Regions from separate parts of the Afifella aestuarii genome, predicted to be linked through region 3. Evidence: riboswitches for the same ligand, from Rfam matches in the RefSeq annotation. Region 3 holds a riboswitch; each other region holds the start of a gene.
The links. A riboswitch is a leader RNA that binds a small molecule or an ion and turns the genes downstream of it on or off. The one in region 3 is predicted to bind thiamine pyrophosphate.
Positions count from the first base shown of each region.

Region 1 (10,219 bases), on a different contig from region 3:
GGCTGCGTCGGCTGTGCGATAGCTGCCCATGCGCTGCAGCAGCAGATAGGGCAGGGTGATGAAATCCTGGCTGCCAAAAAGCGCCATCGCACCGAGATCTCCGAGGGAGAGGGCGAGCGCAAAGGCAAAGGAGAGGGCCAGCGGCGCTTTCAGAGCGGGCCATTCGACGTGGCGCAGCCGCGCCAGCCCGAAGAGTCCCAGGCTCTCGGCAAGGCGATCGTGTCGCTGTGCCGAGGTGGCAAGCGCCGGTGCGAGAATACGCACGATAAACGGCATCGCCATTACGGCATTGGTGGCGACAACGACGAAAGGTGCCGCCGCGAAAACGTCGGTCACCTGTCGCAGCAGAAGAAACCAGCCGGCGCCGATGACGATCGGCGGCACCACGAGGACGAGGCTGCCCGACAGTTCGAAGAGCCCGCGCCAGGCTGCGCGGCCCCTTGAAGAGGAAGATCGTTCCAATGCCTGCCGCGCCAAGAGGAGAGGCGCGGCGAGCAAGACGGCGAGGGTCGCCGCCGCGATCGCCACGACGCCGCTGGTCATCGCGGCCCGTTGGACGTTTGGATCGGCCAGCAGTGCGATCAGATCGGAGCGCAGACCGGCGACGATCGTGGCGATGAACGGCGAGAGGACGAAGGCGATCCCCACGGTCAGAACCGCGAGATCGAGCGCGCGAACGAAGCCCTGGTGAGGGTCGTAGCGCCGTGCCCGCCGCCCGAGTGTAAAGCCGCCGGCCGTTGTCCGGCCAAGCCGCAGCGTGATGGCGACCGCAAGGCCGGTCAGCACAATCTGTATCAACGCCAGGAAAACCGCGAGACCCGGATCAAAATCGTAGCGCAGCGCCTGGTAGATCGCGACTTCCAGGGTGGTGGCACCCGGCCCGCCGCCGAGCGTGAGGACCAGCGTGAAGCTGGTGACGCAGAGCATGAAGATGAGGCTCGTCGCGCCGGGCAGCGCGGTGCGAATTGCCGGCCATTCGAGGATGCGGAAGGTGGTCAGCGGCGTGAGAGAAAGCTGCCCGGCGAGCTTCCAGCTTTCCGCCGGCACGCCGTCGAGTGCGGCGACCATCAGTCGGGCGGCGAGCGGCAGGTTGAAGAAGGTGTGGGCGATCAGGATGCCGGACAGCCCATAGACGTTGAGGCGATCGAAACCGAGAGTGGCGACCAGATCCGAGACGACGCCGTTGCGGCCCCACACCGCGATGATCGCCAAGGCGCCGACCAGCACCGGCAGAGCTTGCGGCAGGAGGAAAAGACGCAGGACAAGGCCGCGGCCAGGAAACCGCGCCCTGTGCAAGGCGACTGCAAGCGGCAGGGCACCGGCCACGGCAAGGAGGGTGGAAAGGGCCGCCTGTTCCAGCGTGAACAGCACCACTCCCCGCAAATAGCGGTCCGATGCCAAGGCAAAAAGGTCCGGCGCCGCATCGGCTTGGGTAAGCAAGGCGAAACATGCACCGCCCAAAAACACGGCGAGCGCGGCAACGGCGGCAAGTCCTGCCGCGACACGCCAACGTCGATCTGTCGAACCTGTCATCGGACGCGCGGAGAGCCTCAGCGGCCAAGCGCCTGCAGCCATTCCTGCGTCCAGGCGCGTCGGCTGTCGGCTACCGTTTGGGGATCGAAAGACAGGGTCTTGTCCGGGGTCACCAACTGCTCAAAGGCGCCGGGCAGCGGCGAGGCGGTCTCTGCGGCCGGCAGCATCCAATTGGTGGTCGGCAGCACGTTCTGCGCCGCGGGTGAGATCAGATAAGCGAGGAAGTCGCGGGCGAGATCTGGGTGCTCGGAGCTTGCGATGCGGCCGGCGACCTCGATCTGGATGTAATGGCCCTCATCGAAGGCTGCCGCGTGGTAGCGGTCGCTCTCCTCCTCGATCAGGTGATAGGCGGGCGAGGTGGTATAGCTCAGCACCATCGGGACTTCGCCGCTCGTCAGGAGCCCATAGGCTTCGCTCCAGCCGGGCGTCACCGTCAGGATACGCTCGGAGAACTCCCGCCATTTTGCCTCGGCGCCGTCGCCATAGACTTTTTTCATCCACAGGAGCAGCCCGAGACCCGGTGTCGAGCTGCGAGGATCTTCGATGGCGATCTTCTCCTCCGGATCGCCGCTGACCAGCTCCTCCAGGCTTTGCGGAGGGGCATCGATCGCCTCGCTGTCGTAGACGACGGCGAACCAACCGTAATCGTAGGGTATGAAAACCTGATCGGAAAAGCCGCCGGGCACGTCGACCGCAGATGTGTCGGTGCCATGCGGTGCGAAGAGCCCGGTCGCCCTGGCCTCAGCGATCAGGTTGGTGTCGAGCCCGACCACCACCTCCGCCGATGTCGAAGCACCTTCGAGCTTCAAACGGTTGAGGATCGCAACGCCGTCCTCCAGCCCGACCCATTTCACCGTGCAGCCACAAACCGCCTCAAAACCGGCCTTGATCTGCGGCCCCGGCCCATAATCGGTAACGAAGCTCTCATAGGTGTAGACCGTCAGCGAGGGCTTCTCCTCCTGCGCTGCGGCGGGTGTGATTGCGCCGAAGAACATTGCGGCGACGGCTGATGCTATGAAGATGGAAGGGGATTGCAGCGAGCCCAAGGGCGCCTCCTTGTCGTTTGAAAGCGGGAAGGGGCGCATTCGCGGCAACGAAAGCTCTCCATCCCTCCGCCGGTGCGAGCCGGATCAGGTTCAGCGGGTTGGCGGATAAGCCTCTCAGCCCTTTTGGGCACCCCGTGTGAGCGTCTTCAGACGTAGTGGAAATGCGCCGGCCCGACAAGCATCGAGCGATGATCTGGGCCTTGGCGACCTCGATCTAAACGACCAAGGTCCCCCCAATGACGAGCACCCGATCCATAATCTCTCCGATGTGCTGACGCCGATGACCCATCTGACGTCCGCGAGTCGCGAAGGAGTCGATGGATACCGGGGAATTTGCCAACGGCGTGCGGGAGTTGGGGCTCGGCGCCTTCCCTTTCACGTCAGATTCGGTTCGGGGAGACGGCGGACCTGCAAACCGATTTGGGTGGCGCGATTAAAGCGTCTCAGCGGAGACGTTTCGCCATGCGGCTTGTCTTCCATTGGGGTCGGGAAGACGATAATCAGGTGCTTGCCAGCTTGCGGCTGTCGCGCTCTGCACCGAGCTGCTGCATGGCAGGAAAACTTGGCAGGTCAACGAAGAAGATCGTTCCGCCGCCTTCTGTGCTGCGGAAGTCGATCTCGCCGTTGAGGTGCTCGACGATCGCCTTGGTGATGGAAAGGCCGAGACCCGTGCCGCCGACCTTCTGATTGTCGGAGAAATCGGCCCTTTCGAACTTGTTGAAGATGCGGTCGTGGAATTCTTCCGGGATGCCCGGCCCCTCGTCGCTCACATAGATGCGGGTGCGGCCGGCCCGCAGCGCGATGTGGATCCGAACGGTTCCCTCCGGCGGCGAGAATTTGATCGCATTGGACATCAGGTTGACGAGCACCTGGCTGAGGCGATCGGGATCGGCGAGGCAGACGAGCCCGGGCGCCGTGTCGTCGATCTCGATCGACGCTTTGTGTTCGGCCGCGTAGGCGCGCAGCGATTCCACCGTTGTCTCGACGAGAGGGCGAAGCGCGAGGGGTTTTATGTCGAAGGGCATCCTTCCGGATTCGATCCGCTCGATGTCCAGGATGTCGTTGATGAGACGCACCAGCCGCGCGCTGTTGGCATAGGCGATCGATACGAGATTGTTGCCCTTGGCGCTGAGCTTTCCGGCGCCTCCGGCCGCCACCAGGCCGAGCGCGCCGTGGATCGCGGTCAGGGGCGTGCGCAATTCGTGGCTGACGGTGGAGATGAAGTCGTTCTTCATCTGCTCGGAGCGCTTCTGCTCGGTGATATCGTAGACGAAACCGTCCCAGATGATCTCGTCTTTGCCGTAGCCGCGGGGCTCTGCGGTGGCGCGCATCCAAAGGACGTGGCCCTTGGGATGCATGCACTGCGCCTCGAATGACCAGGGCTCCAGGGTTTCCGCCGAACCTTCGAGAATGAGCTGCAATTTTTCGGCGTCTTGCCGGGAAATAAGCCTTGCGAGCTTCTCCGGATGCTCGACGAAGCTTTCCGGGGCGATGTCGAGGATGCGCCGTGCGCCATCGGAGACATAGCGCACCTCCAGCTGTCCATCTTCGTCCCGGGAGATTTGAAAGAGGATGCCAGGGGCGTTGTTGGCGGTCGCCTCCAGGCGGGCCTGCGCTTCGTTATGCGCCGCCACGGCCCAGCGGCGCTGGTATTCGCGGACGACGAGCTGGCCCATCAGAAGGACGGCCGCAAAATTCACCGTGACGAACAGGGAGGCCGATTTGAGAAAGATGTGCCAGGGCACGGCGGTCATCATCGCGATGACCAGGGCGGGCACGATGGCGGCGCTGAGGGCGTGATGGAGGATGTAACGCTGCGACACGGCGCGGCCGAGATGGCGCGTCCAGACGTACCACAGAAGGCTTGAACAGATTGCGGCAGAGGCGATGCCCGCGGCGCCGGGGACGGCGCCCAGGCCGCCGAAATAAAGCCGCAGCGCCATCATCGGAATGGCCGTGATCAGCGCGCAGACCGGCCCGCCGAGAGCTGCAGAGAGGGCGACGACCGCGTTGCGCGGATCGGTGCGCACCCCCTCCATCAATTCGACCGGATGGAGCATGATGAGCATGCCCGTGCCGGCGAAGACGAGGCCGAATGCGATGCTGCGACGCCAGAACGTTCCTTCCAGGCGCTCTCCCAGAAGAGCGAGAAAGATAATGGCGAGGATGATGGCGGAGGCTGCCTCGACCATCGTGACTACCGCATTCATGTGTTCCTCTGCGCCTGGGCACCGGCCTCGTCATGACCGAGTCCGAGTTGGACCATGTTCGACCTTGATGCCTGTATCCGCCGAGCGCTCTGCGGTCGGAGGTCAGGGGGAGCCGAATGTGCGCAAAAGTTGCATGCAGGGCTTTCTTCAAGCTTTCCTGGATGCTGTTTCCAGCCGGTCGCGCTCCAATTCGCGAGCGTGAATGCCAAGGAGAAGCAAAGCCGGCCAAAGGAGATAGGCCTCGATCTCGATGTTTTCCCCGAAGCTCAGAATGATGAAAACGAGTACGATGCCGAGAGGAAGCCGTCCTCGGCGGCCTTTGACGGAATCGACGGCGACAATCCAGAACTGCCAGACCAGCGGGACGAGGAGAGCCCACACTCCGACAAGACCTTTCACGAACAGCAGTCCATACCAGGTGTGATGACTTCCGATCGGCATGTACTCGACGATATGGGGACCCGGTTGAACCGTGCCGTGGCCGAACCACACCGCCTCGTTTTGCCAGCGCTCATAGGCGATACGTTGCAGGGTCTCGCGGACGCGGGTGCTGTCGGCTCTGGCGCCCTTGAAGGCCGAAACCGCATCCTGCATGGCCTGTAGAAGATATGTGCCGAGCGCCGCCATCGATGCGGCGACGCCGGCAGCGAGTTGCCAGGCGACGCTTTTGGCCAGAAGCGGCATCATGCGCGGGCCGACAGCGCATACGAAGAGGGCGACAAGGCTCATGCGCGACTTGGAAAAGAAGACCATCGCCAGCCCGGCGAGAATGCCCATCGCCATCCAGAAGCGGCTGCGGTCTTCGAGCGCGAAGAGAACCATGACGACGCCGAGAAGGCCGGCAAAGGGCGACCACGGGGCGTAGAATTGCCAGCGCGGCGTCCAGCTCGACGGATCAAGTGTGTAGAAATATACAGAGAAATATTCCGGACCCGGGCCGCCAACGGCCTTCAGAGGCGAAACGAAGATCTTTTCGGGCAAGCCGATCGAGGGTGCGACGAGGAGGATCGGTAGGAGTGCCACCGTGCATGCGCCGACGATGCACTGGCTGCGGATGACAACGTCTCGGCGGATCTTCAAAATGGCCCCGGCGAAGGGAACGAGTGCGACCATCGCCCAGCCTTTTGCCCATCCGATCGAGGACTTGATCGTCTGACCCATGCCGAGGCCCCAGTCGAAATGGCCGACCCACAAGGCAACAAGCATGACCAGCATGCCGCCGATCCAGCCCCAAATGATCGGCGGCACCGAGCCGGTGGGCCTGAGGTCCGGCCTGAGGCCGGGACCGAGGTAAAGCGACAGGAAGCCTAGACCTGCGAGGGACCAGGAGATCACTGGTCCCACCACGTAGAGCGCGCCGAAGGCGTAGAAGAACCAGGTCAGAGAGATCGTCCAGAAGACGAGATTCTCCGGTAGGTTACGCTGTGGCGTCGGCGTTTTCATCGCCAGCTTCCTCGGTTTCCAGGAGACGGTCGATCAGAGGACGACGCATCCAGGCGAGGGCGAGCCCCATCAGGAGAAACAGGGAGCCTGCGCCCGCCGCGCCCAGTGCGATCTTCTTATTGGGCGAAGACGGCTCCCATTCGATTGACGGCTGTTCGATCACCTGCACCATCGGATACGAGGCAAAGACATCGTTGCGGGTGGTGTTCATCCGCGCCAGGGCCGATGCGAAGACGGCTTCGGCGACCTTGTAGTCGCGGTTGAGACTGTCGAGGCGCGACGCCGTCTCGACGAGATCACGCACCCGCTCCTGACCGGCCTCGTGCTCTTGCTTGAGAGCGGCGACCCGCGCGGCCAGGCCATCGCGCTTGGTGACAAGATCGACGAGCTGAGAGAGGAGGGCCGACCGCTCCCCCTGCGAAGAGGGGTCGACCTGCTCCCAGATGGCGGCGACCGGAAGGCCGGTGACGGCCCGTGCGCGATCATCCATGCGCGCCTTTGCGCCGTTGTAATTGTTGCGTGCCTCGACGACCTGGGGATGGTTCTGTCCGAAGCGTCCGGTGAGGCTGGAGAGCTTCGCCGAAGCCTCGGCGGCGTTTTCCGAAAGGGCGGCGAACTCGATGTCGCCGTGCAGACGCAGCATGGACGAGGCGTTGCCGGCATCGACGTTGAGCATCGTCGAAAGGGCCACGACGGCCTCCTCCGATTCCCGCAGCTCCGACGTCGTGGAGACGACCTGCTGGCCCATCTGCTCGATCATCGTCACGAGTTCGAGATGCTGATCTGCGCTCGCCAGCCCGGTCTTTGCCTGCAGCTCGCTGATTTTAAGACGAATGGCCTCAACGGCCTTCTGGTGCTCGCGGACAGTGTCGATCGTGGAGACTTCCCGGCTCTCCATCTCGTCGCTGCGCAGCTGGTCCAGTTCGCCGAGAAAGGCCGCGAGAATGGCTTCCGTCTTGTCAGCCGCGTCCTCGGGCGAGGAACCCGTCATCGTCAGGCGGATGAGGCTCGTCTGGTCGAGGAGCTTGATGCGCGGACGTCCGAGTTCCTGAACTTCGAGCTGAAGCGAATCCGCCGCACGCTCAAGCACGCGCCGGGATTCGATCAGGCTCTTGTAGGTCACGGTTGGGCTTATCGAGGAGCTTGAATAAGGCGAGCTCGCCGAGGTCGAGGCCTGGCCGATGTCCGACAGATTGACGGAGCTGGACGAGCCGGCGCCCGGCATGATCATTGCTGCCTCGGACTGAAAGCGCAGAGGTGCCGTCGAGATGTAGAGGATGACTGGAGCCCAGATCGCGGCAAGGCCGGCGAAAATGACCAGCGCGTAGCGGGGCAGGCGTTGGAAGTCCCCGACGCGACCGCCGCGCAGCAGGCGCACCGGCGACAGCGCGGTGATGCGCGTGCGGGTCAGGCGGGGCATGAAACGGGAAATGCCGGCTGCCGCAGCGCCAAGGCGCCCAAACAGGCGCCGGCCGCCGGTGCGTGCCTTATCGGCCGCAGCCTCCTCGTCGTGAGGGACGTATGGGGCTTCCAGTAGATTGGTATGAACATTCATCACTGCACTCCTCGTCGTGACAAATGCTTAGCGGAAGGCGTTCCTCTTCGCGTGCGTGCAATGGTGCACTTCGGGTCTATTTCGGCGCGGGACCTATCCTTTGGAATAGGCCAATCCACCCGAAGGTCTTGAGAGAGAGATCCCCTCAGAACATCCCCGCATCCTTGGCGATCATGGCAGCGTGTGTGCGGTTGCGTGCCTGAAGCTTGCGACAGAGCGTTTTGACGTGAAGTTTCACCGTGACCTCCTGCAAATCGAGCTCGCGCGCGATTTCCTTATTGGATGCGCCACGGACGAGACCGCCCAGGACTTCCGTCTCACGCTTGCTCAATTTGGCGGCCAGAGGATTTTCAGTTTCTTCGCTCGGTGCTCGCATGAAATCGAGCGGAGCATATTGCTCGCCCGCCACCATGAAGCGGACGGCGTGGATAAGCGATTTGGCGGCGATCGTCTTCGGCAGGAAGCCGGCGGCGCCGGCCGCCAGCGCTTCTTCCGCCACGCTGCGGTTGGCCGTGCCGGAAATGATGCCGACGGGGTTGCCCTTATTATGCTCCTTGGCGCGGGCGAGGCCTTCGAGGCCGTCCATGCCGGGCATGTTGTAATCAAGGATGACGAGATCGAACGGGCCCTGCGCATCGATACGGTCGATCGCTTCGGTAAAATCGCTGGCGGTGACGACGCGCACATCCGGTTCGCGCTCGAGAAACGCGCAGATCGTGTCTCGGACGAGTTCATGATCGTCAGCGATCAGAATATCCATCAACATTACCTTTCAGGCGAGACCGCACGTTCCTAACGCGTGCACTTCCGTCTTCTCGGCGTTGCGTTCTCCGCAGCTTGGCAAAGGACGCCTGGCGGCTCCACCATTTCAACCACTAGTGGACCTAGCGCATAGCACCCAATGAACGGTTAATCGAGGGCGTCGCCCGCAGGCACCCGCCCGATCGCGGCGTGGTTGGAGAGGATTCGCCTATCCTAAAGGGTAGAACTTGTCTCGATCGAGACTATACATGCACTTCCGTGTATTTTTGATATTCTACGGATGCTGTAACTGTTCCCTTGCTCGAGTTATTTTTTCGTCGAGCTGAGTATTGTTTGGCCAACGGATTTCTGGAGGCCACAATGACTTCTCTCAATAAGATCTCTCTCTTCTCGCTCGACATCGTCAACGCAAAGACGGAAGAGGCTCTTGGAGCGCTTCTGAAGGGCCGTGCCCGTCGCACCGCCGCGTTCCTCAATGCCCATTGCATGAATGTTGCCGCCAAGACGCCGATCTACCAGTGGGCGTTGAAGAAGGCGGATTACCTGCTGCCCGACGGCTCGGGTTTGCAGCTTGCTGCGAAACTGCAAGGCAAGCGCTTCGTCGAGAACCTGAATGGTACCGACCTGTTCGTTCCGCTGTGCCGCAAGGCTGCCGCTCTCGGCCTCTCCATCTATTTTCTCGGAAGTGCGCAGGGCGTTGCGCGTAAGGCTTCAGAGGCTGCCCGCAGGATCGCCCCGGCCCTCAAGGTCGCCGGCACCCGCCATGGTTACTTCTATGCGGAAGAAGAAGATCGCATCATCGACGAGATCAATGCTTCTGGCGCTGATATCGTGCTGGTCGCGCTGGGTGTGCCGCGTCAGGATGTGTGGATCGCCCGTAATCGCCATCGCCTCAACGCACGGCTGGTGATGGGTGTCGGCGCGCAGTTCGATTTCTGGGCCGGCCGCGTGTCGCGGGCTCCTCGCATGCTGCGCAGCGCCGGGCTGGAATGGATTTGGCGATTTGCGATCGAGCCCCGCCGTATGTTCCGCCGCTACATCATCGGCAACCCGGAGTTCATGATGCGGGCATGGCAGGATGCCCGCGCCAAGAAGGCGGTGCCGACGGCTGACGAGCGGGCCAAGCGTGCCCTCGATCTTTTCGGATCCGGCATGGGCCTCCTTTTCTTCGCTCCGCTGATGCTGATGATCGCAACGGCCATCAAGCTTGAGTCCCGCGGCCCGGTCTTCTTCCGGCAGACGCGCATCGGGCAGGGCGGTCAGGCTTTCACCGTGTTGAAGTTCCGCTCCATGTATCGCGACGCCGAAGCCCGTCGGGCGGCGCTCCTTGAGCAAAGCGATCGTGCCGGCATCTGCTTCAAGTCGAAGAACGATCCGCGCGTCACCAAGATCGGCCGTCTTCTGCGGCGCTTCTCGCTCGACGAACTGCCCCAGCTCTTCAACATCTGGAAGGGCGATATGAGCATCGTCGGCCCGCGTCCGGCTCTGCCGCAGGAAGTCGAAGCCTATCCGCCTCAGGCTCTCGAGCGGCTGATGGGCAAGCCCGGCCTGACGGGGCTCTGGCAGGTTTCGGGTCGTGCGGAGATCGGCTTCAACAAGATGATCCACATGGACAGTGCCTATGTCCGCTCCCGCTCGGTTTTCCTCGATATTGCTCTCATCGCACTGAC
Region 1 is NZ_SAUF01000005.1:174,050-184,268, forward strand. Features, by position in the region: gene thiP (thiamine/thiamine pyrophosphate ABC transporter permease) at 1-1,575, opposite strand, end outside; gene thiB (thiamine ABC transporter substrate binding subunit) at 1,551-2,528, opposite strand; TPP riboswitch at 2,624-2,724, opposite strand; gene EO094_RS15010 (ATP-binding protein) at 3,080-4,789, opposite strand; gene EO094_RS15015 (O-antigen ligase domain-containing protein) at 4,937-6,232, opposite strand; gene EO094_RS15020 (GumC family protein) at 6,207-7,787, opposite strand; gene EO094_RS15025 (response regulator transcription factor) at 7,933-8,547, opposite strand; gene EO094_RS15030 (WecB/TagA/CpsF family glycosyltransferase) at 8,910-10,219, shown strand, end outside.
Region 1: it holds a riboswitch for thiamine pyrophosphate, as region 3 does, so the genes downstream of both, thiB (thiamine ABC transporter substrate binding subunit) here and thiM (hydroxyethylthiazole kinase) in region 3, are expected to answer to the same signal.

Region 2 (10,219 bases), 690 kb from region 3:
CTCCTCGACATTGATCACGGCACCTACCCCTATGTCACCTCCTCGAACACGGTGGCGGGACAGGCCTCGGCCGGGTCGGGGATCGGGCCTTCGGCGCTCGATTACGTGCTCGGAATCACCAAGGCCTACACGACCCGGGTCGGGGAGGGGCCGTTCCCGACCGAAGACAAAGGCGAGATCGGCAATTTCCTCGGCGAGCGCGGCCGCGAATTCGGCACCGTCACGGGCCGCAAGCGGCGTTGCGGCTGGTTCGATGCGGCGCTCGTGCGCCAGACGGTCAAGGTCTCCGGCATCGACGGCATCGCCTTGACGAAGCTCGACGTGCTCGACGGCCTGAACGAGATCAAAGTCTGCGTGGGCTACGAGGTGGATGGCCGCCGCGTGTCCTGGCTGCCGGCGGGCGCTGCGGCCCAGGCGCGGTTAAAGCCGATCTACGAAAGCCTCGAAGGCTGGCAGGAATCGACAGCCGGCGCACGAAGCTGGGTCGATCTTCCCGCTCAGGCGGTGAAATACGTCCGGCGCATCGAAGAACTCATCGAAGCTCCGGTCGCTCTTCTGTCGACGAGTCCGGAACGAGCCGATACGATCCTTGTCCGTGATCCATTTCAGGACTAAGCCTTGCCGTTAATCCACGGTTACACAGTTCTTCAAGCGTTATGCCCGATTACGTAGCGATCCTTAAACGCTCCATCGCCAGTCTTCCCGATGACGGGCCGGACATGCGCCAGGCGGTCTATGACCGCGCCCGCTCTGCGTTGGCGCGCCAGCTCACCGCCGTGGAGCCTCCGCTGCCCCCCGAAGATATCGAAGGGCATCATGCGGCGCTCGAAGATGCGATTGCCGTCGTGGAGGAAGATTTCGCGGCCGAGAGTGCCGGTGTCCAGGAGCCCGACGAGGAGCCGGCACCACCGCCGCCTCCACCCCCTCCGCCACCACCTCCTCCTCCGCCGCCACCTCCGCCCCCGCCTCCTGCAAAAGAGGCGCCTCGGGCGGAGCCGCCGCACGCCCGGGCCGTGCCGCAATATGGGGAGCGCGACCTTCGTGGAAGCGGCTCTGTTGGGGGCGGTGCTGCTGGCGGCGATTTCGCGGGAAGCCGGGAGCCGAAGCGGCCGGATGCTGCGGCCGGGGCCGGCCCCGCCGGCGCGCCCGTGCCGAATGTGACGTCCGAGGGCAAAGACGATTACCCCCACGACGCCCGGATCGATGGCGCCGGTGTCGAGGACGAAACGCCTTCTGCCCGCAAGTCGCGTTGGAAGAAGGAAAAGAAGCCCAAGGCCAAGGGCGAAGCCAGAGACGAGGTTAGGGACGAGGCCGTTGCGGCGCCGCGCCATGACGATGGTTCAGAGAAGGTGCGGACATCGCGGGCGCCGGCGCTGATCGCGACCGTTCTGGTTCTGTTGATCGCGCTCGGCATCGGAGCGGTCGTCTATTCGCAATGGGATACGATCGTCACCGCGTATGACGATATCTCCGGCCAGGTTTCCTCCGACGAGACGGCACAGGGAACGGCTCCGGGGAACGCCGAGGACAACACGTCCTCGTCGCCTTTGACGGGCCTCATTGAGAGCCAGGGCGAACGCGTGGAAGGCAAGGACGAGGATCGTCTCCTCACCGGGCCGGAAGCCGAGACGCCCGATGCCGGACCTTCCACGAGCCAGGAAGAGCCGATGGATGCGCCTCTCGACGGTGCGCCCAGCGACGAAGGTCTGCCGGACGACACAGGCGAATCAGATGGCGCGGGCCTGCCGGCAGACGAGACGCCGCCGGGAACGCCGGACGAGCTCTCCGAGACGGCGCCCTCCAGCGGGAATGCCGCGGGACAGGCCGCGAGCGGTTCGCTCGTCGGGCAAAGGGCGATCTTCTACGAGCAGGGCGAAGACGGTGCCGCCGGCAAGGCGGTGAACGGCGCCGTGTCGTGGTCGACGGTCAAGCGCGACGACGGAGGCTCTGCCATCCAGGCGAAGATCGACGTGCCGGAGCGTGAGGCCGAGGTCACGATCACCATTTCCAAGAACAACGACGTTGCCCTGCCGGCGAGCCATCTCATCGAGATCGCCTTCTCCGGGACGCTCGACGACACCGCGGTCGTGCAGCGTGTTCCGGCCTTGGTGATGAAGCCGAACGAGCAGGCGCGTGGACAGCCGCTCGCAGGCGCTGCCGTCGACGTGACCGGTGACCTCTACTGGATCGCGCTTTCTGATACGCCCGATCAGGTGGAGCGGAATCTGGAGCTTCTTCGCAGCGGTTCCTGGTTCGACCTGCCGATCCTGTTTGAGGGCGGAAAGCGGGCCCTGATCACCTTCGAGAAGGGTATTCCGGGCGACAAGGTGTTTGAGAATGTGATGCAGAGCTGGGGCGATTCCTGATCGCCCCAGCCTGACTGGCTTTCACCGAACTGGCTTTCACTGAACGGGCCTTTACCGAACGGCCTGGGCGTAGCTTTCCAGCTCCGGCACAGTCTCGATCAGTCCCTGATCCTTCATGAATTCCGCGAACCGCTGATAGCGGCCGGCATCGAAGGCGCCGGGGCTTTTCGAAAAGCGGGCGACCGTATCCATGAACGCGCGGCGGTTGAGTTCGTCGCCGAGATCGGGATGTGCTTTCGTGAAGATCTCGAGGGCTTCCTCGGGATGGTTGGTCAGATAAAGCGTGGCGCGCTCGATCGCCTTCAGGAAGCGCGGCAGCCTGTCGTCGTCGAGCTTGTCGGAGCGTGCGATGAAGATGAGCTCGTCATAGGGCGGCACGCCGTGCTCCTCGGGATAGAAGGCGCGGCCGGGCTTGCCTTCGATGTCGAGCTGGTTGAGCTCGACATTGCGGAATGCGCCGATGACGGCATCGACGCGTCCTGCGAGAAGGGCCGGTGAGAGTGCGAAGTTGACGTTGACGAGATCGACGTCGTCGAGGGTCACGCCGCTTTCTCCGAGCATCATCTTCAGAAGCACATCCTCGAAGCCTCCAACCGAGAAGCCGACCGTCTTCCCCTTGAGATCGGCGAGCGTCGTCACATCGCTGTCTTCCAGAACCACGAGCGAGTTGAGCGGCGTTTCGACGAGCGTTCCAAAGCGCGCCAGCGGCAATCCTTCGGCCACCTGAAGATAGAGGTTGGGCTGGTAGGAAATGGCGACATCGCCTTCACCTGCCGCAACGAGGCGGGGTGGGGCGCTCGGGTCGGCCGGCGGGATCATTTCCACATCGAGGTCTTCCTCGGCGAAATAGCCCTTTTCCTGCGCGACGACGAGCGGCGCGTGGTCGGGGTTCACGAACCAATCGAGCAGCACGGTCAGGTGGTCCGCGGCCGCGGCGGGCGATGCCGTCAAGATGAGCGCCAGAAGCATCAGGCGCAGGCGGTCGAGCATGGTCATTTCCTCTCTTTTCGGATCATGTCGGGTTTAGGCGGATCGTCAGGCGATGCTCGCTTCTCCCGGCACCCAGCCGAGGAGGCGGCGCAGGAAGAGGTCGATCAGGGCGCGCAGCAGGATCGCCATGGCGGCGAGCAGGAAGAGGCCGACGAAGACGCGGTCGGTCTGCATGCGGGCATTGGCCTGCAGCATGACAAAGCCGAGGCCAGCCGAGGCGCCGACCCATTCCCCGACGACGGCGCCGATCGGCGCGATCGCGGTGGCGACCCTGAGCCCGGAGGCGAGGGCGGGCAGGGCCGCGGGAATGCGGATGTAGCGGAAGGTGTCGCGCCTGGAGGCGCGGTTGAGCCTTGCGAGATCGAGAAGGCCCGGATCGGTGCGCTTCAGACCATCGGCAAACGAGGTGGCCACCGGAAAATAGATGATGAGCCCGGCCATTACGACTTTGGACGCCATGCCGAAGCCGAACCAGATGACGAGAAGAGGCGCGATGGCGAAGACCGGGAGCGCCTGGCTCGCCGCCAGGATCGGCATGGCGAGCCTTTCAAGCGCGGGAGAGGCAACGACCAGGATCGCCGTCAATGCGCCGACCAGCGCTCCGGCGAAGAGGCCGACCACGATCTCCGTCGCGGTGACGGCGGCATTGCCGAGATAATAGAAGGGGAGGGCGGAGAAAGCCGTCACGAGATCGCTCGGCGCCGGCAGGATGAAGCGCGGTACGCCGGTTGCGCGCACGAGGCCTTCCCAGATGGCGAGGAGTGCGATCGCGATCGCGAGACGGATTGCGAGAATGGCCAGCACGCGCCCCTTTCATGGCAGAGATCATGCGTGCTGGAGAGACTGAGGCCCGTCCCTTCGCCGGCATGACCCGGATCAGGTTCAAAGGGTCCGGCCGCCATCACGGCCATCTCAGCGCGGTTTGTCCGCACACCCCTCGGAAGCGTCCACCATAACTCTCCGGCCGAGGCTTGCAAGCCGTCTCACTCCGCCACTGGGGCGCGTTTGGGCGCTCATCCATGGTCCCGGTGGATGACAAATTTGCCGCAGAGGAATAGAGGCGGGGAAATGCGTGTCCTCTTTGCCCCTTTGCGTTGGCTTTTCGATCAACCCTATCTGCTCTTGACGCTGACCTCGCTCTTCTGGGCCGGCAATGCGGTGGTCGCGCGGGCGGTGATCGATGATTTCTCACCGATCCTTTTCGCGCAGCTGCGCTGGGGTGGGGCTGCGCTGTTGATCCTGCCTTTCGCCATGAAGGCTCTGCGCGCCGACTGGCCGGTGATCCAGCGTCATCTCGGCGTGCTGACGCTGATGGCTTTGTGCGGCATCACGCTCTTCAACACGCTTCTCTACTGGGCTCTCGAATATACGACGGCGCTCAATGTCGTGCTTCTGCAGGCGACGACACCGCTCGCCATCGCCTTCGTCGTTTTCATGCTCTTCCGCGAGCGGCTCACCTTCGGCCAGCTTGCCGGGATCGTCGTCTCCCTCATCGGCGTCGTGGTCATCGTCTCGCGCGGGCAATTGCAGGTGCTGGCGCATCTGCGGCTCAATCCGGGCGACGTGATCATGCTGATCGACGTCGTCATCTATGCCACCTATTCCGCGCTTTTGAAGCGGCGGCCGCCTCTTCACTGGCTGAGCTTCCTGGCGATCACCATCGGATGGGGCGCCATCATGCTCCTGCCAGCAAGCGCGCTCGATCTTTTGCGTGGCGGCCATATCGACATCAATGCAGCGAGCCTTGCCGCGCTCTTCTACGTCGCCGTTTTTCCCTCAGTGCTCGCCTATATCTGCTTCAACCGGGGCGTCGATCTCATCGGTCCGAACAGGGCGGGGCCCTTCTTCCATCTGGTGCCGTTCTTCGGCGCCATTCTCGCCGTCTTCGCTCTTGGCGAGACTTTTACCTACGCCCACGCTTTCGGCGGCGTGTGCATTCTCGGCGGCGTCTTCCTGGCGAGCCGGAGGCAGCGCCTCAAGAATCGGGTGGAGCCGGAGAGAAGCCTCTCTTAGGGCTCGTCACATGGACGCCAAAACCCTCCCCACATCTTCTCGCGCCGCGCCAGCGGAGGCTTCTCTCGATCTCGGCAGCCTGACGCTTCTTCTCCTTCTGTCGCTCCTCTGGGGCGGCTCGTTCCTGTTCATGCGCGTCGCGGGTGCGGAGGTGCCGGTCTTCACGCTCGTGCTCTTGCGCGTCGGCATCGCGGCTGCGGCACTCTGGGTCGTCATCATCGCTTCGGGGCGGCGCCTGCCGAGCCGGGGTGGTATTTATCTGCGCGCGCTTTTGATGGGTTTTCTCAACAACGCCGTGCCGTTTTCACTGATCACCTTCGCGACCGTCGAAATCGGTGCGGGAGCGGCCTCCATCCTCAACGCGACGACGCCGATCTTCACCGTTCTCATCGCGCATGTTCTGACGGCCGACGAGAAGATGACGACGAACAAGGTCACGGGCGTCGTTCTCGGTTTTCTGGGTGTTGCCGTGATGATCGGCCTGCCGGCCCTGCGCGGGCTGACGGCTGATTTTCTGGCCGTTCTGGCGATGCTTGCCGCGGCGACGTCTTATGGGTTTTCGGCGGTCGTCGGAAAGGGATTTCGGGCGACCGATCCCGTCGTGGCGGCGGCGATGCAGCTTTCCGCATCGACCCTTTTGATGGTTCCGGTCGCATTTCTCATCGACCGGCCCTTCGCCACGGCAATGCCCGGCATGGCCGCGATCCTTTCGATCCTCGGCCTGGCACTTCTGTCCACGTCCTTAGCTTATGTGCTGTTTTTCCGGATTCTGGCGCGCGCCGGCGGCACGAACGCGATGCTCGTCACGCTTCTCGTGCCGGTGAGCGCGGTGACGCTCGGCGTCGTGCTTCTCGGAGAAAGCCTGTCGGCGGGGCAGTTCGCCGGCATGGCGATGATCGGCGCAGGGCTCGTCGTCATGGACGGACGGGCCCTGCGGCGGTTGCGGGGCGGTTGACGCGCCTGGCGGGTGAAGCGCGGCGCGATTAAGCGCTTGGGCGGGTGCTCCGCCTCAGGCGTCGGCGAGGAGGCGCTGCTGGGCGCCGCGGTCGCGTTCCTTGGAGGCGCGGATCATCGCCTTCTGCACCTTTTCGAAGGCCCTGACCTCGAGCTGGCGCACACGCTCGCGCGAGACGCCGAACTCGCCCGACAGCTCTTCCAATGTCAGCGGTTCGTCGGAGAGACGACGCGCCTCGAAGATCCGCCGTTCGCGCTCGTCGAGCACCTCGATCGCGTCCTTCAGCATGGCGCGGCGCTGCTGGAGTTCGTCCTGGGCAATGAGGTTCGTCTCCTGGCTTTCCGTCTCATCGTCGGACAGCCAGTCCTGCCATTCGCCGCCTTCGCCTTCATTGGCGCGGATCGGCGCGTTGAGCGAGGCATCACCGGACAACCGCCGGTTCATGGAGATGACCTCCTCCTCGCTCACATTGAGACGCTTGGCGATCGTTGCCACCTGCTCGGGCTTCAGGTCGCCTTCTTCCAGCGCCGAAATCTGGCTCTTGGCCTTGCGCAGGTTGAAGAAGAGCCGCTTCTGATTGGCCGTCGTGCCCATCTTCACGAGCGACCATGAGCGCAGGATATATTCCTGGATCGCGGCGCGGATCCACCACATCGCATAGGTGGCGAGGCGGAAGCCCTTGTCCGGATCGAAGCGCTTGACGGCCTGCATCAGGCCGACATTGCCTTCCGAAATGACCTCGCCGATCGGCAGGCCATAGCCGCGATAGCCCATGGCGATCTTGGCGACGAGGCGCAGATGGCTCGTCACCAGACGATGCGCGGCATCGCGGTCGTCATGCTCCTGATAGCGCTTGGCGAGGATATATTCCTCTTGCGGCTCGAGCATGGGGAATTTGCGAATCTCGTCGAGATAACGAGACAAACCGCCTTCGGCGGTGGATACGACGGGGATGTTGCCTGTGGCCATCGGGATTGCCTGTCATCAGAAGAGTCGACACCGGGAGGCGCCGCGGAGCGGCCGCATCCTGTGCACTCGTGGATTGTCTTGGAGCAGAGCTTTCGACCCCGCCTGTCTAACTTTTGTCACGTCCTGGGTTGCGTCAAGCCTATCACGGCTCTTGCGATGCTTCCTAATTACGGCCTTGTAAGGCTTCCGAAGGCTTTCTTAAGGCGTTCAGAAGTGTCTCGAAATCGCTCGGCAGTTGCGAATGGAAGAGCACTGTCTCGCCGGTTTCGGGATGGCGAAAGCCGAGCGAGCGGGCATGCAGGGCCTGGCGGGCGAGGCTGTGAAGGGCGTCGGCCGCGTCTGCGGGAAGTTTTGCGACCTTCGACTGAAAGCCTGAGCCGTAAAGTGCGTCGCCCAGAAGCGGATGGCCGATATGGGCCATGTGCACGCGAATTTGATGGGTGCGACCGGTCTCGAGACGGCAGGTGACGAGGCTTGCGAGCCCGTTCTGAAAGGTTTCCTCCACCCGGTAGTGTGTGACGGCATGACGGCCGCCGCGGCGGACGGCACGTTTTTCGCGGTTCTTGGTATCGCGGTCGAGCGGGGCATCGACCGACCCGGCGCGCAATTGCGGCACGCCCCAGACGAGCGCGCAATATTCCCGCTTCAGCGGGCCTTCGCGGCCGTGATCGGCAAATTGCGCCGAGAGATCGCGATGGGCGACATCGTTCTTGGCGATCACCAGAAGACCGCTCGTGTCCTTGTCGAGGCGATGGACGATGCCCGGACGGCGAATGCCGCCGATGCCGGAAAGCGTGTCGCCGCAATGGTGGAGGAGGGCGTTGACGAGTGTCCCGTTGTGAGCGCCGGGCGCGGGATGAACGACCATGCCCGCCGGCTTGTCGACGACGACGAGATCATCATCCTCATAAACGATCGCAAGCGGGATCTCTTCCGGCCGCGGGGTGGCTTCTTCCGGCTCCGGCAGGTCCACTTCGACCGTCTCGCCGGGTTTGACCCGGTAGTTCGGCTCGTCTAATTTCCGCGCGCCGACGCGGACATGGCCGTCCTTGATCAAAGCCTTGAGGCGGCTGCGCGACAGACGATCGGCGCGGGCAGCCAGAAAGGCATCGAGGCGCAGGCCGGTTTCGTCCGGCTCCACAGTGTAATCCAACACGCTTTCGTGATCCTTCATGACGCCTCACGCATCCGCCAAAGAGCGCCCCGGAAAACTGCCGCCGGTGGGCGACGACGACGAAAAGCCTCTCGATCCGGCCGCAGAAAGAGTGCGCCGGCGGCTCGTCCGCCTGTTGATCGTTTCGTTCGGGACCATGGTTTTGGGCTTTGTCGCCGTGTTCGGCGCAATAGTCTACAAGCTCGGTCTCCTCGGTGCCCCGGCCGGGACGGGGCCGAGCGTCGCCGAAGTGCGGCTGCCGGCGGGATCCACCGTCACGTCGGCCGCGCTCGACGGCGACAACATCCTTCTGCGGATCAGCGAAGCGGCGCGCGGCGACGGCCAGGAGGGCCGGGGCGAAGAGCTTCTTGTCCTCGATGCGGCGAGCGGCACGATCCTGCACCGTGTCAAATTGCTCCCGGGCGGCTGATCGAGGGCCTGAGAGCGCGGTTGGCTGGGGGCAGGGGCTGTGCTTGCCGGAATAGGCGGCAAGAACTGCACGCCACAAGACCCGCAGGTGGCAGGACCCGCACGCGCCAAGCCGCAATGGCGCGCCGCGGCTCCTGCGCCTTGCCGTGCCGTTGTTGTTTTGCTCCTTGCGCTGCTTTGAGTGTTTCGCACCTTGGGGCGCGTTGAGTGTGTCGCACCTTGCGGCGCTGGTGGGGAGCGAGCCTTTTGCCGTGATTTGCGGCGTTCTACGGGCGCCTCGTCCGCACAACGGGCCGGGTGGATCGGACGCTGTCCGGCTCGCAAGCGGGATTTTCATTTCTCGTCTCGTCGCCTCTTGCATCGCCGCGCGGGTCATGCCACATAGCGCCTCCGATGCTTCACGCGGGCGCTTTCGCCTGCCAGGCTGACGCCGCTGCTCCCTTCGTCTAGCGGTCTAGGACGCCGCCCTCTCACGGCGGAAACAGGGGTTCGATTCCCCTAGGGAGTACCAGCGCCTGAGTTTTGATGCGACGATTCCGTGGGTTTCGCTTCGGACATCAGGCGTTGACTGTAAGCTCCGGTATGCGGGCTTCTTGGGATTCTCTCTCTACATTCACACCTCTTCGGATCCGCGCTTTTGCTGAGGTACGGCGCGGGCGGCGCTTCGAGCAGGCGCTTCGGCTGCGTGGCATCGTCTTTATGGGACGGTCTCCTGTGCCTTCGGGCAAGGTCCATTTCCGTGCAGTTCATCGCCCCGTCACGACGAGTTTCGAGCAGGCGTTCGCCCGAAAACGCGGCCTGAGCTTGTGCGCGCCGGCGTCTTTGAGGGCGGATTGGCTGATTTTGAGGCTGGGCGACGGCAATCCGTTCAACAATCGAGCGAGGACTGTTTGAAAGAGTGACGTCGAAGCGGCTTCCGAGGCTCCGCCTTCACAAATCTTGCGGCTCGGAATCCCGGGGTTTTCAAGGGGTTTTGCCCGTCTCCGCGGCCCGCTCTGTTGGAAAGTTTCGTAAAATCCGGCTTCGAAAAGTCATTAGGGTCTCAGGAGTGAAACGAACTCCTTGAAGGGTGAGACCTCGGATGAACGAGCAAGTCCCGATTGAAGGCCGCGCCTCGGCTACAGCGTCGACGGCGGCCGCAGAAAAAGGTGGCATCCCCGGCTGGTGGATCACCATTTTCCTCTTCTGGCTCGGTTGGGTGTTCATGTACGCCGACCGAACCGTCCTCAGCCCAGTGATGCAGGACATACAGACCGAATTCGGCCTGAATGGGACCGAATTGGGGCTGATCAGTTCCCTGTTCTTCCTGGCCTATGCCGCCCTCCAGATCCCGGCCGGTATCCT
Region 2 is NZ_SAUF01000001.1:949,931-960,149, forward strand. Features, by position in the region: gene EO094_RS04405 (adenylosuccinate synthase) at 1-615, shown strand, start outside; gene EO094_RS04410 (hypothetical protein) at 657-2,366, shown strand; gene EO094_RS04415 (ABC transporter substrate-binding protein) at 2,418-3,356, opposite strand; gene EO094_RS04420 (ABC transporter permease) at 3,402-4,160, opposite strand; TPP riboswitch at 4,193-4,304, opposite strand; gene EO094_RS04425 (DMT family transporter) at 4,425-5,369, shown strand; gene EO094_RS04430 (DMT family transporter) at 5,380-6,324, shown strand; gene rpoH (RNA polymerase sigma factor RpoH) at 6,379-7,293, opposite strand; gene EO094_RS04440 (RluA family pseudouridine synthase) at 7,457-8,467, opposite strand; gene EO094_RS04445 (hypothetical protein) at 8,466-8,876, shown strand; tRNA gene EO094_RS04450 (tRNA-Glu) at 9,311-9,386, shown strand; gene EO094_RS04455 (MFS transporter) at 9,957-10,219, shown strand, end outside.
Region 2: it holds a riboswitch for thiamine pyrophosphate, as region 3 does, so the genes downstream of both, EO094_RS04420 (ABC transporter permease) here and thiM (hydroxyethylthiazole kinase) in region 3, are expected to answer to the same signal.

Region 3 (10,219 bases):
TTTCATCGGCACGCAGGCGACCGGACAGGGACACCGCACGGCCTATGCCCAGTTCGTGGCCGAGCGGCTCGGCCTCGATCTCGATCAGATCCGGGTGCATCAGGGCGATACCGATGCGCTGGAAACGGGCGGCGGCACGGGCGGCTCACGCTCCATCCCGCTCGGTGGTCCGTCCGTGCGGATCGCATCGGACAATCTTGCGGAAAAGCTCAAGGATCTGGCTGCCGATGCGCTGGAAGCGGCTGCGGGCGATATCGAGCTTGCCGCCGGAGAGGCGCGGATCGTCGGGACCGACCGGGCGATTTCTTTCGCCGATCTCGCGGCCAGAGCGGGCGACCGCGCCGAGGTGACGGCGATCGGAGAGTTCAAACAGGCGGAAGCGACCTATCCGAACGGCACGCATGTCTGCGAATTGGAGATCGATCCGGAGACGGGCAGCACACGTATCGAACGCTACACCATCGTCGATGATTTCGGGGTGAGCGTGAATCCGCTGCTGCTCGAGGGCCAGGTGCATGGCGGTGTGGCGCAGAGCATCGGCCAGGTGCTTCTGGAGAACACGGTCTATGACGAAGACGGGCAGCTTCTGACCGCAAGCTTCAGCGATTATGCCATGCCGCGCGCATGGGACACGGTTTCCTTCCATTTCGAGACGCGCAACGTGCCTTCGACGCACAATGCCCTCGGCATCAAAGGTGCGGGTGAGGCGGGAACGATCGGCGCGACGCCCGCGGTCATGAATGCCGTTGTCGATGCGCTTTATCGAGAGTACGGGATCCGCCATCTCGACCTGCCGGCGACACCGCTGCGGGTATGGAATGCCATTCAAGCCGCAAAGGCGGCGCTCCCCGGACAACGAGGCTAGGGTGACCAAAGACGTAGCGGACTGCCGGCGTAACGCGCGGCAGAGCCGAGGCGGTGGGCAATCGTGACCACAGCGACCCGCGCCATCATTCTCAAGGTCAGCTCGACCATTGCCTTTGCGCTGATGCTTTCCTGCATCAAGCTCGTCGGCGAGCGCGTGCCGACCGGCGAGATCGTTTTCTTTCGCTCCGCATTTGCGCTCGTTCCGCTCCTCGGCATGCTCGCCTGGCAGAACAAGCTCAAGGAGGCCGTGCGCACCAAAGATCCCTGGAGCCATGCCCGTCGCGGCCTCGTCGGGGTGACCACGATGATGCTGTGGTTCGCCGGCGTCCAGCGCCTGCCTCTGCCCGAATCCATGGCGATCAGCTACGGTGCGCCTTTGATGATCGTCGTGTTGGGCGCCCTGATCCTGCACGAAACGGTGCGCATCTATCGTTCGACCGCCGTTGCTGTCGGTTTCGTCGGCATCATGATCGTGCTGTGGCCGCGCTTCGATCTCCTCTCAAGCGGTGAACTCGGCGGGCGGGAATTCGTCGGCTCGCTCTGCGCGCTCGGCTCCATGGTGCTGACGGCGGTGGTCGCGATCCTCATCCGCAAGATGACGGCGACGGAATCGACCTCCGCCATCGTCTTCTATTTTTCCGTCACGTGCACGGTCGTGGCGCTTTTCACCATCCCGTTCGGGTGGGTCATGCCCGATACGGAAGAGATGATCCTTCTCATCCTGTGCGGGCTTTTCGGTGGCCTCGGGCAGATCACCCTGACGGCCGCCTATCGTTATGCCGAGACGTCAACGATCGCGCCTTTCGAGTATGCCTCGATGATCTGGGGCACGATCGCCGGCTATCTGCTCTTCAATGAAATTCCCGGAATCAACGTCGCCGTGGGCGGAGCGGTCGTCATCGCTGCCGGCATCTTCATCATCTACCGCGAGCATCAATTGGGGCTGGAGCGGCGAAAGATGCGCAAATTGTCGACGCCGCAGGGGTGAGGCGGATGAGCCTCAGAACGCCTTGAAGGTGGGAATCGTTTTGGTGTCCTGGATGCCTTCGATGACGTGCACCTTTTCCTGTACGAAGCGGCCGATGTCGTCGTCTGCGCTCAGATAGAACTTTGCGAGAAGGTCGTAATCGCCTGCTGTGGAATAGATTTCTGACGCGATCTCGGCGTCGGCCAGGGCGGTGGCGACCTGGTAGGCCTGGCCGAGCTGGCATTTGATGAGTACGAAAAACGGGGTCATGGCTGTCTCCTTGGCGCGGAGAAAACCGCAACTGTCCGGTCGCGGCAAGGGCCAAGCGGCCGATGCTTGCAAAGCGGTTCTGAGACCACTAGATCGGAAGACGTCTCAGGGGGTGCCGCTGCAATCTGTAGGCGGCTGAGAGGCGATCCGGCCAACCCCTCGAACCTGATCCGGTTAACACCGGCGGAGGGATGGGATGATGCCGAGAAATCCTCGTCGTTCATTTGCTTCCGCTTCGGGCCGGGTCCGAAGTGGGAGAATTTCATGCCTATGACGATCGACGAGGTCTTTGCGGCGCTGACGGATCTGCGGGCGCGCCGGCCTCTCGTCCAAAACATCACCAACTTCGTTTCGATGAGCGTCTCCGCGAATGCGCTTCTCGCACTCGGCGCATCGCCTGCGATGGTGCATGCCGAGGAAGAAGTCGGTGATTTCGCCAAGCTTGCGGATGCGCTCGTCGTCAATATCGGCACGTTGTCGCCCGCCTGGCTGCGCGCCATGAAAAAAGCCGCCGAGGCCATGGGGGAGCAGCAGAAGCCCTGGGTGCTTGACCCGGTGGCGACGGGCGCGACGCCATTTCGAAGCGAAGCCGCGAACACACTTCTGTCCCTGCGACCCGCGATCGTGCGCGGCAATGCGAGCGAGATCATGAGCCTCGCAGGCGAGGCTGGGGCACTCGGCAGGGGGGTCGATTCTCTTGCCGCCTCCGATCAGGCCGTTGCGGCGGCGAAGGCGCTGGCGCGGACATCGGGAAGTGTCGTTGCCGTGACTGGCGCCACGGATTACGCGACAGATGGCGATGAGGTCGTTTCGATCACCGGCGGGCATGATCTCATGCCGCGCTCGACCGCCCTCGGCTGTGCGCTTTCCGCCTGTGTGGCCGCTTTCTCGGCCGTGCGGCCGCCGCTCGAAGCGGCGACCGCCGGGCTTGCCGTTTATGCCGCTGCCGGCCGGATCGCTGGTGAGCGATGCGGCAACGGGCCTGGTCATCTTCCGGCCGAGCTTTGTGACGCGCTTTTCCGCATGGACAAGGATCTTCTTGCCGCTCATTCCGGTATTGGCGCTGGAAGCGGGGAGGCGAAATGATGCGTCATCCCTTCGATCTTTCGCTTTATCTCGTCACCGATCCGAAGCTCTGTGGTCCGCGCGATTTTTTCGAGACGGTCGCTGCGGCCGTCAAAGGCGGTGTGACGCTGGTGCAGCTGCGCGATCCCGACGCCGGCACGCGTGAACTCGTTGCCATTGCGCGTCGCCTGAAGGCGCTGTTGGAGCCGATGAGCGTGCCGCTCATCGTCAATGACCGCATCGATGTCGCGCTCGCGGCCAGGGCTGACGGCGTGCATCTCGGTCAGAGCGACATGGACGGCGCGGATGCACGGCGGCTGATCGGCGAAGAACGCATCCTCGGGATTTCCGTGGGCAATGCGGCGGAACATGAGGCGTCCCGAGAGGCTCTTTCCGGCGCCGATTATATCGGGGTCGGACCGGTCTATACGACGGCCACCAAGCCCAATGCCGGAGCGGCCATCGGCTTGGAGGGGCTTGCTGCGGTCACAAGAGCGGTCGGGCTTCGCTCCGTTGCTATCGGTGGGATCGGCGCTTCCAATGCCGCCGAATGCATCGCTGCCGGGGCCGAGGGCGTTGCCGTCGTGTCCGCCATCATGGGGGCCGACGATCCACAAGCCGCCGCCCAGGCGCTTCTTGAAGAAATTCGTACAGCGAAGGACACACAATGACGGCCATCGCACTTTCGATTGCAGGCACAGACCCGACCAGCGGCGCCGGCATCCAGGCCGACCTCAAGACTTTCTCCGCCCTTGGCGTCTATGGCGCGACGGTGATCACGGCGCTGGTCGCCCAGAACACATGCGGTGTGAGGGCCATTCACGACGTGCCCGCGGATTTCGTGGCGGCCGAGATGGATGCGGTCTTCTCCGACCTTGCCGTCGGCGCGACCAAAATCGGCATGCTCTCGAAGCCGGCGGTCATCGAGACGGTGGCCGAGGGGCTGACGCGGTGGGAGCCCGGTCCCGTCGTGCTCGATCCGGTGATGGTGGCCGCTTCCGGCGATCCGCTCATTGCCGATGAGGCCGTGACGAGCCTGCGCGAGAGGCTTTTCCCGCTTTCCGCCGTGATCACGCCCAATCTGATGGAAGCGGCCCGCCTGCTCGACGAGGAGCCTGCGGACGATTCCGACACCATGCTGCGCCAGGCGCAGGCGCTTGCCGATTTCGGCGCCGGGGCGGTCCTTCTCAAAGGCGGGCATGGCAATGGCGATGAAGCCGCGGACCTGTTGTGGTTCGAAGGCGAGGCCCATTGGTTCAGCGCGCCGCGCATCGACACCAAGAATACACACGGTACCGGCTGCACGCTGTCCTCGGCGATTGCGGCGGGGCTTGCCAACGGGCTCGGCCTGCCGGAGGCGGTCGATGCCGCCAAGGCCTATGTCCACAACGCCATCGTCAATGCGGACCTTTTGGAGGTCGGCAAGGGGCATGGACCGGTTCACCATTTCTACCGGCAATGGAGGAATGGGTGAGCTCTGGCCACGGCCTCAGCCGGCGCGGCCTTCTCGCCGGAGGGGCGGCGACTGCAGGCGCTGGCGCACTTGCCCGACCGGCAGTCGCCCAAAGCCGCATCGAATGGTCGATGGTCACGTCGTGGCCGAAGAACCTGCCGGGCCCCGGCGTTTCGGCGGAACGGATCGCACGTGATATCGAGCTCGCGTCCGGCGGACGCATGATCGTGCAGGTGCATGCTGCGGGCGAGATCGTCCCGGCCCTTGCCGTGTTCGATGCGGTGTCGGAAGGGACAGCCGAGATGGCGCATACCGCCTCTCTGTTCTGGGCCGGCAAGGCGAAGGTCGCTCCAGTCTTCACCGCGGCGCCTTTCGGCCTGACCCCTCTGGAGCATATCACCTGGATCGACCATGGCGGCGGTCAGGAGCTGTGGGACGAGCTTTATCGCCCGTTCGGGGTGAAGCCGTTCATGGCCGGAAACACCGGCTTTCAGATGGGCGGCTGGTATCGCGGCGAGATCAACTCGCTCGACGATTTCAAAGGCCTCAAAATTCGCATGCCAGGCCTCGGTGGTGAGGTCGCGCGCCGGCTCGGGGCAACGCCCGTGTCGCTGCCAGCATCGGAGATTTTGCCGGCGCTCCAGTCGGGGACGATCGACGCGACGGAGTTTTTGGGGCCCTGGTCCGATCTTGCCATGGGATTCTGGCAGGTTGCGAAGAACTATTACTGGCCGGGCTTTCACGAGCCGAACGGAACCGGCGAGGGCCTCGTCTCGATCTCCGCCTGGGAGAAGCTGCCGGGCGATCTCAAGGCGATCGTGCGCCATGTCCTTGCGGTGGAGAACATTCGCGGCCTGGGCGAGGCCGAATGGGAAAATGCGAGGGCTCTGGAACAGCTCACGCAGGACAAGGGTGTGGTGCTCAGACGGTTTCCCGACGATTTCCTGGCTGCAGCGCGCCAGGCGTCCGACGAGGTCTTCGACGAGCTTGCAGACGCCGGCGGCGTGCAGGCCGAGATCGTTGAAAGCTACCGCTCGGCGCGGGCGCGGATGCAGCCCTGGTCGGAAGTGAGCGAGGCGGCGCTTCTCGCCGCCCGCCGTTGATCAAGTTTTATCGCGTCGACGGACAGGGCGCGCCGCAGGGGGCGCAGGCGACGACGTCGCTCGTTCCCGTCTGATGCAGAGGCGGTGACAGGAGATGGTCGGCAAGAACGAGCAGGAGCCCGAGTGTCACGAAGCCGAAAAGAAGATAACGCGCCATCACCGCCTCAATTCGCCAGACCGAAGGCAGGCCGCAGCCGGATGCCGATCAGAGTGCCGAGAAAGGCCGAGGCGAACCAGATCCACCCGTGCAGGGAACCCGAGGCGATGCCGCCGAGGAAGGCCCCGATGTTGCAGCCGAAGCCGAGGCGGGCGCCGTAGCCCATCAAAAGGCCGCCGATGACGGCGGCAAGCGCGGATTTCGCACTCGGCAGAGGCGCCTTGGCGAAAGATCCCGCAAGTGCGGCGGTCGCCATCGCGCCCAGCACCAGGCCGATATTCATCACCGAGGTGACGTCTGCGAGAAGCGAGGTGTGCAGCGCCTGATCGCCTTTCGGCCATTGCCAGAACTCATAAGCCGACATGTCGATGCCGATCGCCTGTGCCGCCTTCGCGCCCCACAGAGCGAAACCATAGGTGATCGTCCAGGGATGGCCGGCGATGAGGAGCGTCAACAGGTTGAGCACGACGAGTGCGCCACCGGCCCACAGAAGCGGCCAGGGTCCGCGCCAGAAATGCCCGGGCTTCCTGGCCGGGGCCATAAAGTTCGCCCGCTTTTCCATGGCGAAGGTAAGGGCGCCGACGAGCGCAAGGCCGACAAAGATCGCGATCAGCGCACCCGGCACGGTCAGGAACTCGGCGAGGTTGACCGGATCGAAGCCCGGCTGGTCGAGCCACCAGGGGAGCTGAACGGAACCGACGACCGAGCCGATGATGAAGGCGACCAGCGTGATCAGCATCCGGCCTGAGCCCCCACCGAGGGTGAAAAGCGTGCCAGAGCCGCAGCCATTGGCGAGCTGCATGCCGAGGCCGAAGAGGAACGAGCCGACAATGAGCGAGGTGCCGACCGGCGCGATTGCACCCTGGACGGTCAAGCCGGGCACCATCCCGTTGATCAACGGGATGAAAAAGAGTGCCGTGAAGGCGATGACCCAGAGCTGAGCCCGGAGCCCGCGCCCATCGCTTTTCGTGACGCAATTGCGCCATCCGGCGGTGAACCCGAAGGCGCCATGAAGGAGTGCGGCGCCAAGCCCGGCTCCGATCAAAAACAGCGAGGCCATCTTTGGCGAGACCTCGTAGCCGATGATCAGGGTGCCGAGGAGAAGGGCGGCCGCCGCGAAGGCGAGGGCGGAGCGGTCGATCGCGGCGACGATTTCGGCAGCGGATGCGGGAGCACCGCTCCCCCGCGCCGTTTCAGCTGAGACGGACATTCAATCTCTCAAGTTATGACAGGGACAGGAAACGGCAGGCTTAGCCGTTGCCGTTCCACCAGGCCTTGATGTCGTCGAGGCGGCTGCGCTCGCTCTCGACCGGATTGTCGGGATTTTCCGTCCAACCCACCATGGAATCGTCGTAGAGCGTCACGTTCTTGTGTCCGAGAACTTCCGACAGGACGAACCAGTTCATCGAGGCCCAGTGCCCGGTGTTGCAGTAGCTCACCACCTCGGCCTTCGACTGCGCCGCAGCCTCCGGCAGGAGCGATGCGGCGACCGTCTGCGGCACGAGCTTTCCCGTCGCCGGATCGAAGAAGACCGACTGGTCGAGATTGACGGCGCCCGGAAGATGACCGAAGCGCTTCGCGGCCGGATGCTTTTCCTTGCCCTTGAACTGTTCGGCCGGACGTCCATCGAGGAGAACGGTGGAGCCGTCATCGAGATGCGAACGGACGTCATCGCTCGAGACGAGCAGTTCCGGCCGCAGTTGCGCCTTGAAGTCGGCGGCAACGATTTCGGGCGTATCCGTCGCAAGCGTCGTGCTCGGATCGGCATTCCAGGCGCGGTAGCCGCCATTCAAAATGGCGAGGTGATCGAGGCCCGCGAGCTTGAGCGTCCAATAGATGCGCGTCGCGCCGCCGAACTCGCTGGAGCTCGACGCGGCCGGGACAATGACGATGGTCTCGTCGCCGGAAATCCCCAGGCTGCCGATATGTTTCTCAAGAGCTGAAAGCTCCGGAAGCTGACCGGGAACGCCGTCACGCGTCGCGCGCCAGCCGCCCGGATAGGGTGCGTGGACGGCGCCCGGAATGTGGCCTTCCGCATAGGGATCGGATCCGTCCGCCTCGCCCCTCGTATCGAGAACGACGAGATCTGGCTGGTCGAGATTGGTCTTGAGCCAGTCGACGTCCACGAGAGGCCCGGGAACGTCGGCGGCGTGGGCGTGCCCGACAAAGCTGAAGCAGGCTGCGGCCGTGAGAATGATGGCGGCTGCCAGTTCCACGGGAACCAGCCGGCCGAAAAGACGATGATGGGTCATGCGACCTCCGAAATGTGACGTGGCGCCGACCCGGGGGGAAGAGTGGCGCCACCAGCGTCATCCGTGATGACGGAAACTGAGAACGGTTCTCAATGTAGGGCGGAGACAGGCTGCTCCCAAAGCATGCCGATGCGCCTTGCGGCGACAGAGCGCATCTCTGTCCTGCCGAGTGGACGATCGGGAGAATGTTATTCGCTCGCGTCTGGCGAGGCATTCCGAGCGGAGCTTCGTCGGCGCACTTCTGGCTTTTCGGAGCCCGGCTGTATGTGTGGGAAGTTTCCGGCCGCGATCTAGAGATCTGCGGAGCTCAAGGCGGAGATATCCAAGAAATACTGTTTCACTACACTTCCGCAACGGCAATCGTGGCGGTTTTGTCACAATCGCTTACCGAAGACGCGGAGCACGTCCGGTGTCGGCGTTCCGCGATTGCTTGTCCTAAAGACGCATGGCTTAGTGCTGCCACATGTGAGCCAAACGAATCGGGGGAGGGAGCGAATGCACAAACTGAAGAGGCATCTCGGCCATAGCGTGGCCGCCGCCGCACTCATCGCGGTGACAGCGAGCAGCATGGCGCATGCAGGCGCATTCGCGCTGCGCGAGCAGAGTGCTTATGGTCAGGGTATGGCCTTTGCCGGCATGGCAGCGGGCGGCAGCCTGTCGTCGATGTTCTGGAACCCGGCGACACTGAGCGCCGTCATGGGCTTCCAGAGTGAGAGCGTGATTTCCTATATCGCGCCGCGCTCGGATGTCGATATTCTCTCGCCCTTCCCGCAGAACGAAGGGGATATCGCCGAGAACGCGCCCGTGCCCGCTTCTTATTACGGCTACCGGGTGAACGACAACATCATCCTCGGCCTCGGCATCAACGCGCCGTTCGGGCTTGCGACGAAATACGATTACAATTCGCTCGTGCGCACCAGCGGTATTGCGGGAACGACGGAAGTCTTCACGATGGCGGCCAACCCGGTCGTCGCCTATCAGTTCAATGATTACCTCACCATCGCCGTTGGCGCGGTCGTGGAATACGCCAATGTTCGCCTGACCGGCCAAACGCTTCCGGTATTCGGTGTCTCGGCCCTCGACGATGCGGACGACGTCGGGTTCGGCATGACCGCCGGTATTCAGTTGAAGCCGATGGACGGCACGGAAATCGGTATTGGTTATCGCTCCCGCATCGACCACGATCTCGAAGGCCCGCTCGTGACCCAGATCGGGCGGTTCGATGTCGACGCAGACGGTTTCGACATGCCGGACAAGGTGAGCGTCGGCTTGCGTCAGCGCATCATGGATGGTTTCCGGCTGACGGCCGGCCTCGAATGGGCGAATTGGAGCCGCTTCCAGACGGTGACGCTGAGCGGCGCGCCGGCACCGATCCCCCTGGGCTTCGAGTATGAAGACAGCTGGTATTTCGCTCTCGGTGGCGAATACGACGTCAATCCGGACCTCACGGTGCGTGCCGGTGTGGCGCGTGAATTGTCGCCGAACGACAATGCCAACCGCTCCTTCCGCCTGCCGGACAACGATCGCTGGTGGTTCTCCGCTGGTGCGAGCTATCAGGCGACCGAGCGTTTCTCCTTCGACGTCGGCTATTCCTACATCACGGCCGATGACACCGATCTCATTCCGGCGGCTGCCGGAGGCCCGCTCTCCAACGGTCCTTTTGACGGCACCTCGGATGGCTCCGTGCACATCCTGTCTGCGGCTTTGAAGATGAAGTTCGGCGGCCCGCGCACGGAAGAGCCGATCGTCGCCAAATACTGAGGCTTCGTCGAAGTCCTGGAATTCGAAAGGGGCCGGCTGACCGGCCCCTTTTTTGTGCCTTCTGCTTTTGTGATGGCCTTGGTTCAGAGCACGGCCGTTGCGAGCATCCTTCCTCACCAAAACTGCCTTGAGGCAGGCCGTGTGGTCGCGCTCAAAAAGCGACCGGAAGCAGGCCTCCGTCGACCCGGAAATTCTGTCCCGTGATGTAGCCGGCCTGCGCCGAGCAGAGGAAGGCGGCGAGCTCGCCGAATTCTTCCGGCGTTCCGAAGCGCCCGGCGGGAATTGCAGCCGCCTCGCGCTTCGCCGCCTCGTCCTCGCTGATCC
Region 3 is NZ_SAUF01000001.1:1,636,470-1,646,688, forward strand. Features, by position in the region: gene EO094_RS07675 (xanthine dehydrogenase family protein molybdopterin-binding subunit) at 1-865, shown strand, start outside; gene EO094_RS07680 (DMT family transporter) at 929-1,855, shown strand; gene EO094_RS07685 (Lrp/AsnC ligand binding domain-containing protein) at 1,868-2,104, opposite strand; TPP riboswitch at 2,203-2,313, shown strand; gene thiM (hydroxyethylthiazole kinase) at 2,369-3,190, shown strand; gene thiE (thiamine phosphate synthase) at 3,187-3,840, shown strand; gene thiD (bifunctional hydroxymethylpyrimidine kinase/phosphomethylpyrimidine kinase) at 3,837-4,643, shown strand; gene EO094_RS07705 (TRAP transporter substrate-binding protein) at 4,640-5,725, shown strand; gene EO094_RS18410 (hypothetical protein) at 5,733-5,882, opposite strand; gene EO094_RS07710 (YeeE/YedE family protein) at 5,890-7,092, opposite strand; gene EO094_RS07715 (sulfurtransferase) at 7,133-8,134, opposite strand; gene EO094_RS07720 (OmpP1/FadL family transporter) at 8,630-9,895, shown strand; gene EO094_RS07725 (SDR family oxidoreductase) at 10,047-10,219, opposite strand, start outside.